3 regions of the Kistimonas ophiarachnellae genome follow, and region 3 is predicted to be linked to each of the others. Evidence: predicted binding sites of a transcription regulator. Region 3 holds the regulator's gene; each other region holds the start of a gene.
What was found. The regulator sigma-54, encoded in region 3, starts transcription at its own class of promoters, with help from an activator protein. The targets are predictions, from matches to a motif close to TGGCACNNNNNTTGCTNT.

Region 1 (2,274 bases), on a different contig from region 3:
GCACCCGGCGTACGGCCATGGGCATCACCAATGCTGGCAACATCAACCCCCATCAGCTTCAGTTTCGTACTCATATCGGCGCCGACAAACTCACTGCCTTCCTTGCCCAGCAGATCATCTACGACAACCTGCGCCATCTGGTAACCAGGCGCTACAAGACCAAAAATCCGGTTATCCCACAATGCACACTCACCTATCGCGTAGATAGCCTGATCCGATGTGCGACATTGGTTATCAATGACAATTCCACCACGCTCACCGAGCGCTAACTCACACGATCGAGCCAACTCATCGCGCGGACGGATACCTGCTGAAAACAACACAATATCGGTATCGAGCACTTCGCCATCGGCAAATTGCATCTGATGGAAACAGTCCTCACCATCCACAATCTGCTGCGTGTTTTTGCTGGTATGGATGGACACACCCAGCTGTTCAATTTTCCTGCGCAACATGGCACCACCGCCTTCATCCACCTGTACGGCCATGAGACGGGGAGCAAATTCAACAACATGGGTTTCCAACCCCAGGTCTTTCAACGCCTTGGCGGCTTCAAGACCAAGCAACCCACCACCGACAACAGCCCCCACCTTGCCGGTTCGGGCAGATTCGCGAATGGCTTCCAGGTCTTCAATCGTGCGATAGACAAAGCAGTTGTCCCGGTCATGGCCCGGCACAGGGGGAACAAAAGGATAGGAACCTGTCGCCAGCACCAGTTTATCGTAGGCGACCCGACGACCACTGTCTGACACGACGGTCTGTGTTGATCGCTCAATGCTGGCAACACGATCATCAAGCACCAGCTCAATACCTGACTGATCGTAAAAACCACTGCTAACCATGCTCAAATCATCAGCAGTCTTACCACTGAAAAACTCACTTAAATGTACCCTGTCGTATGCAGGCCTCGGTTCTTCACCAAAAACAATGACGTCATATTGCTCAAGGCCACCGGCATCCACCAGCTTTTCGATAAACCGATGGCCCACCATGCCATTGCCTACTACGACCAGTGTTTCCTTATGCTGCATACCTGGCTCCAGTCATTTTATTGTTCTCGCGTTGGATGAAACCAACCTGACTACACCGATAAAGCAAATATCACGCCTAAGTCAGATACTTCTTAAATAACAATGCATTAGAGGAAATATTTACAACTAGAACACGTCATTCTGGACGCGCTGCACCAAGACGGAGCACGACAGGGGTTTATTTCAGTGCTTCAGGACACACACAATTTGGTGCAGTAAATTTCCCCGGGCACAACGAATGTGCCCGTCAGGCAGTGGCGACATTCATCCATTTCCCTAAAGAAAAACCCATAGGAGGGAATAAAACCGCTTTAGTCCGATGATCAATCCGCCTCAACAACACAACATCACCACTCTGGCCTGATCTTTGCTCAAGGAGATCTTGACAACAATAACGCACGTCTCGACAAGGAGCAGACATGTCAGAACCCGATAAAATCAATCTATTTTCATTTACAGGAAAGATGCGCGTCCTGCACCTTTCATGGATCGCCTTCTTTATTACCTTTGTCGTTTGGTTTAACCATGCGCCGCTGGTCACAGCGATTGCTGACTCGCTGTCACTCACTCGGGAACAGCTCAAGACCCTCTTAATCCTGAACGTGGCCTTGACCATCCCTGCCCGCGTGATCATCGGTATGTTGACCGACCGGTTTGGCCCCCGCCGTGTATATTCGGCATTACTCGCGCTTTGCAGTATTCCCTGCTTTATGTACGCGCTGGCCGACAATTTCACCCAGGCCGCCATCGCCCGTTTCCTGCTGGGCTGTATCGGCGCCGGTTTTGTGATTGGTATCCGGATGGTGTCTGAGTGGTTCCCTGCCAAGCAGCTGGGTACTGCTGAAGGCATCTATGGCGGCTGGGGCAACTTTGGTTCCGCTGCTGCGGCCATGACTCTGCCTACAGTCGCCCTGTTGTTCGGCGGCGAGGATGGCTGGCGCTATGCGGTCGGCATAACAGGCTTGATGTCACTGGCATACAGCGTCGTTTACTACATGAGTGTCAGTGATACCCCAAAAGGTTCAACCTATTTCCGGCCAAAGAACCTGGGCGGTATGGAAGTCACATCCAAAGGTGATTTCGCGCTGTTGCTGATTATGAAAATCCCAATGTATGCCGCGTTGGCACTGCTGACCTGGAAACTGTCACCTCAAGGGGTCAGTATGCTGTCAGCGGAAATCTCCACGGCAATATACGTCGGTCTGACTCTGCTTTACCTCGTGGATGCCTGGAAAGCCTGGCA
Region 2 (2,274 bases), on a different contig from region 3:
TTTATCAGTTCACCATGACCTGGCCTCGCCCCGTGACTATGCCATGAATGATCCGGTCGCTGGAACGGTTTTTTACCCTGACCTGTTCATGGAGCGCGCCATCCTGTAACGCTTCGCCACGCACGCTGACTTCTACCCCTTCAATGCCGGACACGATGGTGATAGGCTCCCCCCGTTTGACCAGGCTGGCGGCCGTCAGCATGTCCGGTCTCAGCGGCGTCCCTGTCCTGATCCGTTTCCGTGTCGTTTGATAGCGCAGTGCCTTCAGGTCAGTCAGGTAACCGCGGTCCAGTTCGGCGAGGTTCATGAGCTGAAATGAAACGGCGGATGTGACAACGGGAACGCCGCTTTCCAGTGGACGGGTGGTGACCAGCACCGGTCGGTAAATGGCGATGTCTGCACGCAGGAAAAATGACCATTGCCGCCCTTCAGGACAGCGCATTTTAAGTCGCTGGTCGCCCAGGGAGGCGCGGCTGATATCGATAATTTCGGGCGTGACAGGGCAGGGGGAAAGCCGGAGGCTGCCGGACGGGGGCGTGATTGTCACCTTGAAACGGGTCGCATGCATATCGGCCGCGGTTTTCTTCGCTTTTTCCCGAAGGTATTGCCGGGCTGTATCGGTCACCTGCTGATCGAATGTGTCGGCATAAAGCCATGAAGGGAACAGGGTCATACATACGACGGCGGCAATCTTTATGGATCGACAGGCAAGCGACAAATGCAATGGATTGCCTCGCCGGGAGGATTCCGGGGGGAAATATATTTCCGGCGTTTTTTGTCGTGGCAATAAACGGCATGATGGCCGTGACGGATTACGCCTCGTATGCAGGGGCGTATTCATTGGGTGAGCTTGTGCATTGGAAGTGCACGGCCCATCGGGCGGATATCTATGGGGCATTGTCCTGGGGAAAACGAAAAAAACAGGAGGTTTCACTTAGCATCTTTAATGCCATGTTTATTGGCACATCTATTGCTAAAGCTGCGGTTTGAAAACGTCATCAGTTATCGGGCAGCAGTCAATGGGTATCAGTTTTGACAAAACCCTGCAGGTGCATGAGCAGGGACTGGCGCTGCGCAGTCAGCGGGCAGAAGTGATTGCCGGCAATATCGCCAATGTCGATACCCCGGGCTACCGGGCGCAGGACCTGGATTTCAGCGCCGTTATGAAACAGCAGGAGCAGTTGTCCCTGGCGCGGACCGATGCCGGTCACCTGTCGCTGGACGGCGGCAACCAGGCTCAACCTGTCGTGTATGACCGGTCGCCGCTGCAACCCTCCCATAACGGCAACACCGTTGAGCTGGGACAGGAACAGGCGGCGTTCGCCCGTAACCGCATGGAGTACGAAACCAGTTTCACCTTTCTCAACATGAAGGTCCGTGGGCTGGAACGGGCGATCAACGGGCAGTAATCAGCAGGAAACCCCCAGTGTCTCTCAACCGTATCTTTGATATCGCCGGATCGGCCATGACGGCCCAGACCCTCCGGCTCAATACCGTGGCCAGCAACCTGGCCAACGCGGAAACGCCCGCGGCGTCGGAAGCGGACAGTTACAAGGCGCGCAAGCCACTGTTCGCCGCGGTGATGGAACAGGTCAACGGCGAGCCGGGCTCCGGTTATTCCGTCACCGTCAGCGACATCATGGAAAGCGACGCACCGGCAAATGTACGTCATCAGCCGTATCATCCGATGGCGGACGCCGACGGCAACGTGTTTTACCCCAATGTCAACGTGGTGGAAGAGATGGCGGACATGATGTCGGCCTCGCGCAATTACCAGACCAGCATTGAAGTCATGAACAGCGCCCGGCAGATGCAGCAGCGACTGCTGACCCTGGGCCAGTAAAAGGAAGATAAGGACATGGCCGTTTCCGGCATCAGTGGCGCCCAGACGACAGCGCCACCCCAGTTAACCAGTTCCACCAGTGGCCTGGATTCCGACGCCTTCCTGCAGATGCTGATGGTGCAGATGAATAACCAGGACCCCACCGCGCCCATGGACAGCAGCCAGATGGTCAGCCAGCTGTCGGACCTGACCATGATGTCCGGCATGGACGAAATGAAGGGGGCGGTGGCGGACCTGGGCGCCCAGATTTATGCGTCACAGGCGCTCTATGCCTCGGCCCTGGTGGGCAAGGACGTGATGGTGCTGGCCAACAGCGCGGACCTGTCGGAAGGACAGACGGTGGACGGCGAGATTCTGCTGCCCGCCAGCGCCGGTGACCTGAAGATCAATATCTACGACGAGAACGATGAGCTGGTGGCGACATTGCCGCT
Region 3 (2,274 bases):
TTTTCTCTTTGTGTTTGAGGATCTGGCGATCAAGTTTGTCGGCCAGAAGATCAATGGCAGCATACATATCTTCATGCTCGGCGGACGCTGCGATATCCGCACCGCGTATGTGGAGCGTCGCTTCTGCAAGCTGTCTGACTTTTTCCACGCTCAGCGTAACCTGGATATTGGTTATGCTATCGCAGTGTTCAGCGAGCTTGTTTAGTTTTTTGGTAACATACTCGCGGAGAGACTCGGTAACTTCGACATGATGTCCGCTGATGTTAACTTGCATGCGTTACTCTCCTGATCACAGGTTCGCTCACATCCGGTTTGCACTCCGTACGAACCGGGCTGACGGCTCTAGTGTACCATTGCTCAGGGGCGGTCGTCTTGGGTTTTTGCGACCTATTTACCGGAATGCGCGTATGTTTGTACGTGCCCTAACCGGTTGTTAGGCACAGCGTAGACTACACCAGCCGTTTTCGTTCGTTAGATGGCGGAATCAGGATGGATTCCCGGTACTTGGCAATGGTTCGCCGTGCGACCTGAATGCCCTGTTCCGCCAGCAATGCGGCGATCTTGTTATCGCTCAGGGGCTTTCTCGGGTTCTCCTGGGAGACCAGTTTCCTGATCAGCGCCCGAATGGCGGTGGAAGAACATTCTCCCCCGGATGCCGTGCTGACATGGCTGGAGAAGAAATATTTCAATTCAAAAATGCCCCGGGGCGTATGCATGTATTTCTGGGTGGTAACACGGGAGATGGTGGATTCGTGCATCTCCACGCTTTCAGCAATATCGTGCAGCACCAGGGGTTTCATGGCTTCCTCGCCATAGTCGAAGAACCCGCGTTGGTAGTCGACGATGCGGGTGGCGACCTTGAGCAGGGTTTCGCTGCGGCTTTGCAGACTTTTGATAAACCAGCGGGCTTCCTGAAGCTGGTTTTTCAGGTAGGTATTGTCGCTGCTGTTATCCGCCCGGCGGATCAGCGAGGAGTAGCCGGTATTGATGCGCAGACGTGGCGACGCATCAGGATTCAGTTCAACAACCCACTCGCCCTGCTTCTTGCTGACCAGTACGTCTGGAATGACATATTCTGCTTCACCGGTTTCAAGGCTGCTGCCGGGCTTCGGGTTCAGGGTTTGGATCAGTTCAATGGCGGCTTTCAGCTCGGGCTCCTTGAGCTTTGCCTTGCGCATGATAGTGGTGTAATCACGGCTGCCCAGACGATCCAGGTGCTGATCAACGACCTGCTTGGCGGCAAGTAGCGCGGGTTCTTCCAGAACGTCAGGACCGTTTAGCTGTATCAGAAGGCATTCGCGTAGATCCCTGCAGGCTACGCCGATCGGGTCAAACTGCTGGATACGACGTAACATGACCTCGACCTCATCAAGTTCGAGTTCCAGTGTCGGATCCATGCCCTCAAGGATGTCTTCCAGAGAGCAGGTCAGATAACCGTCGTCGTTTATTGCATCGATAATCGCCATACCGATCAGGCGATCGGTGTCACTCATCGGGGTCAGGTTGAGTTGCCACTCAAGATGATCCTGCAGGGAATCGGGGGCGCTGCTGCGGCTGGTAAAGTCGTCGTCAGAGCGTTCGCTCTGGGAGCTGGATGAGGATTGGTAGATGTCGTCCCAGCCGCTGTCCACGGGTAGTTCCGTAGGAATCTGATCGCTCCACTCTTCCTGGGATTCCGATTCTTCTGAGGATTTTTCTGTTTTTTCGCCCGCTGCAAAGTCAGTCAGGCCGGTTTCACTGCCGGCATCGCTGTCCTGCGTTGCTGCGTCATCGGCTGAACTGTTTTCAGGCGTGTTTTCCTCCTGTTCAAGCAGCGGATTGCTCTCAATGGCCTGCTGGATCTCCTGTTGCAGATCCAACGTTGACAACTGCAGCAGCCTGATAGCCTGCTGCAGTTGAGGGGTCATGGTCAGTTGCTGGCCAATCTTGAGTTCCAGTGATGGCTTCATGACTCTACCGGTCCTGGTTGCACTACATCTGATTCACGGTTGTCGTTCTTGCTCATCCCTGAGAGCTTGCCAGGTGCCTGTTTGCACCTGCGGCTATTCAGTCTGTTGCGACAGTTATCGCTTTCGCGACGGTATAGTACATGGCTGGATCGGATTTTGCATCAGATACGGAAGTGTTCTCCGAGATAGACGTCGCGAACCTTCTGGTTGGCCATGATGGTGTGACTGTCGCCCTCGGCGATAATGTGACCTTCGCTGACAATATAGGCGTGTTCACAAATATCCAGCGTTTCGCGTACGTTGTGATCGGTGATCAGGACGCCGA

Region 1: a site for sigma-54 is predicted at 1,092-1,109, ahead of nirB (nitrite reductase large subunit NirB). Genes of this name have one in related genera too.
Region 2: a site for sigma-54 is predicted at 960-977, ahead of flgB (flagellar basal body rod protein FlgB). Genes of this name have one in related genera too.

What each region holds. Positions count from the first base shown of each region.
Region 1 covers NZ_BAAJPA010000002.1:357,850-360,123, forward strand. The annotation lists gene nirB (nitrite reductase large subunit NirB) at 1-1,031, opposite strand, end outside; gene AC27K1_RS03815 (NarK family nitrate/nitrite MFS transporter) at 1,451-2,274, shown strand, end outside.
Region 2 covers NZ_BAAJPA010000017.1:19,780-22,053, reverse strand. The annotation lists gene flgA (flagellar basal body P-ring formation chaperone FlgA) at 5-673, opposite strand; gene flgB (flagellar basal body rod protein FlgB) at 1,020-1,409, shown strand; gene flgC (flagellar basal body rod protein FlgC) at 1,427-1,843, shown strand; gene AC27K1_RS18480 (flagellar hook assembly protein FlgD) at 1,859-2,274, shown strand, end outside.
Region 3 covers NZ_BAAJPA010000021.1:45,223-47,496, forward strand. The annotation lists gene hpf (ribosome hibernation-promoting factor, HPF/YfiA family) at 1-274, opposite strand, end outside; gene AC27K1_RS20015 (RNA polymerase factor sigma-54) at 450-1,949, opposite strand; gene lptB (LPS export ABC transporter ATP-binding protein) at 2,111-2,274, opposite strand, start outside.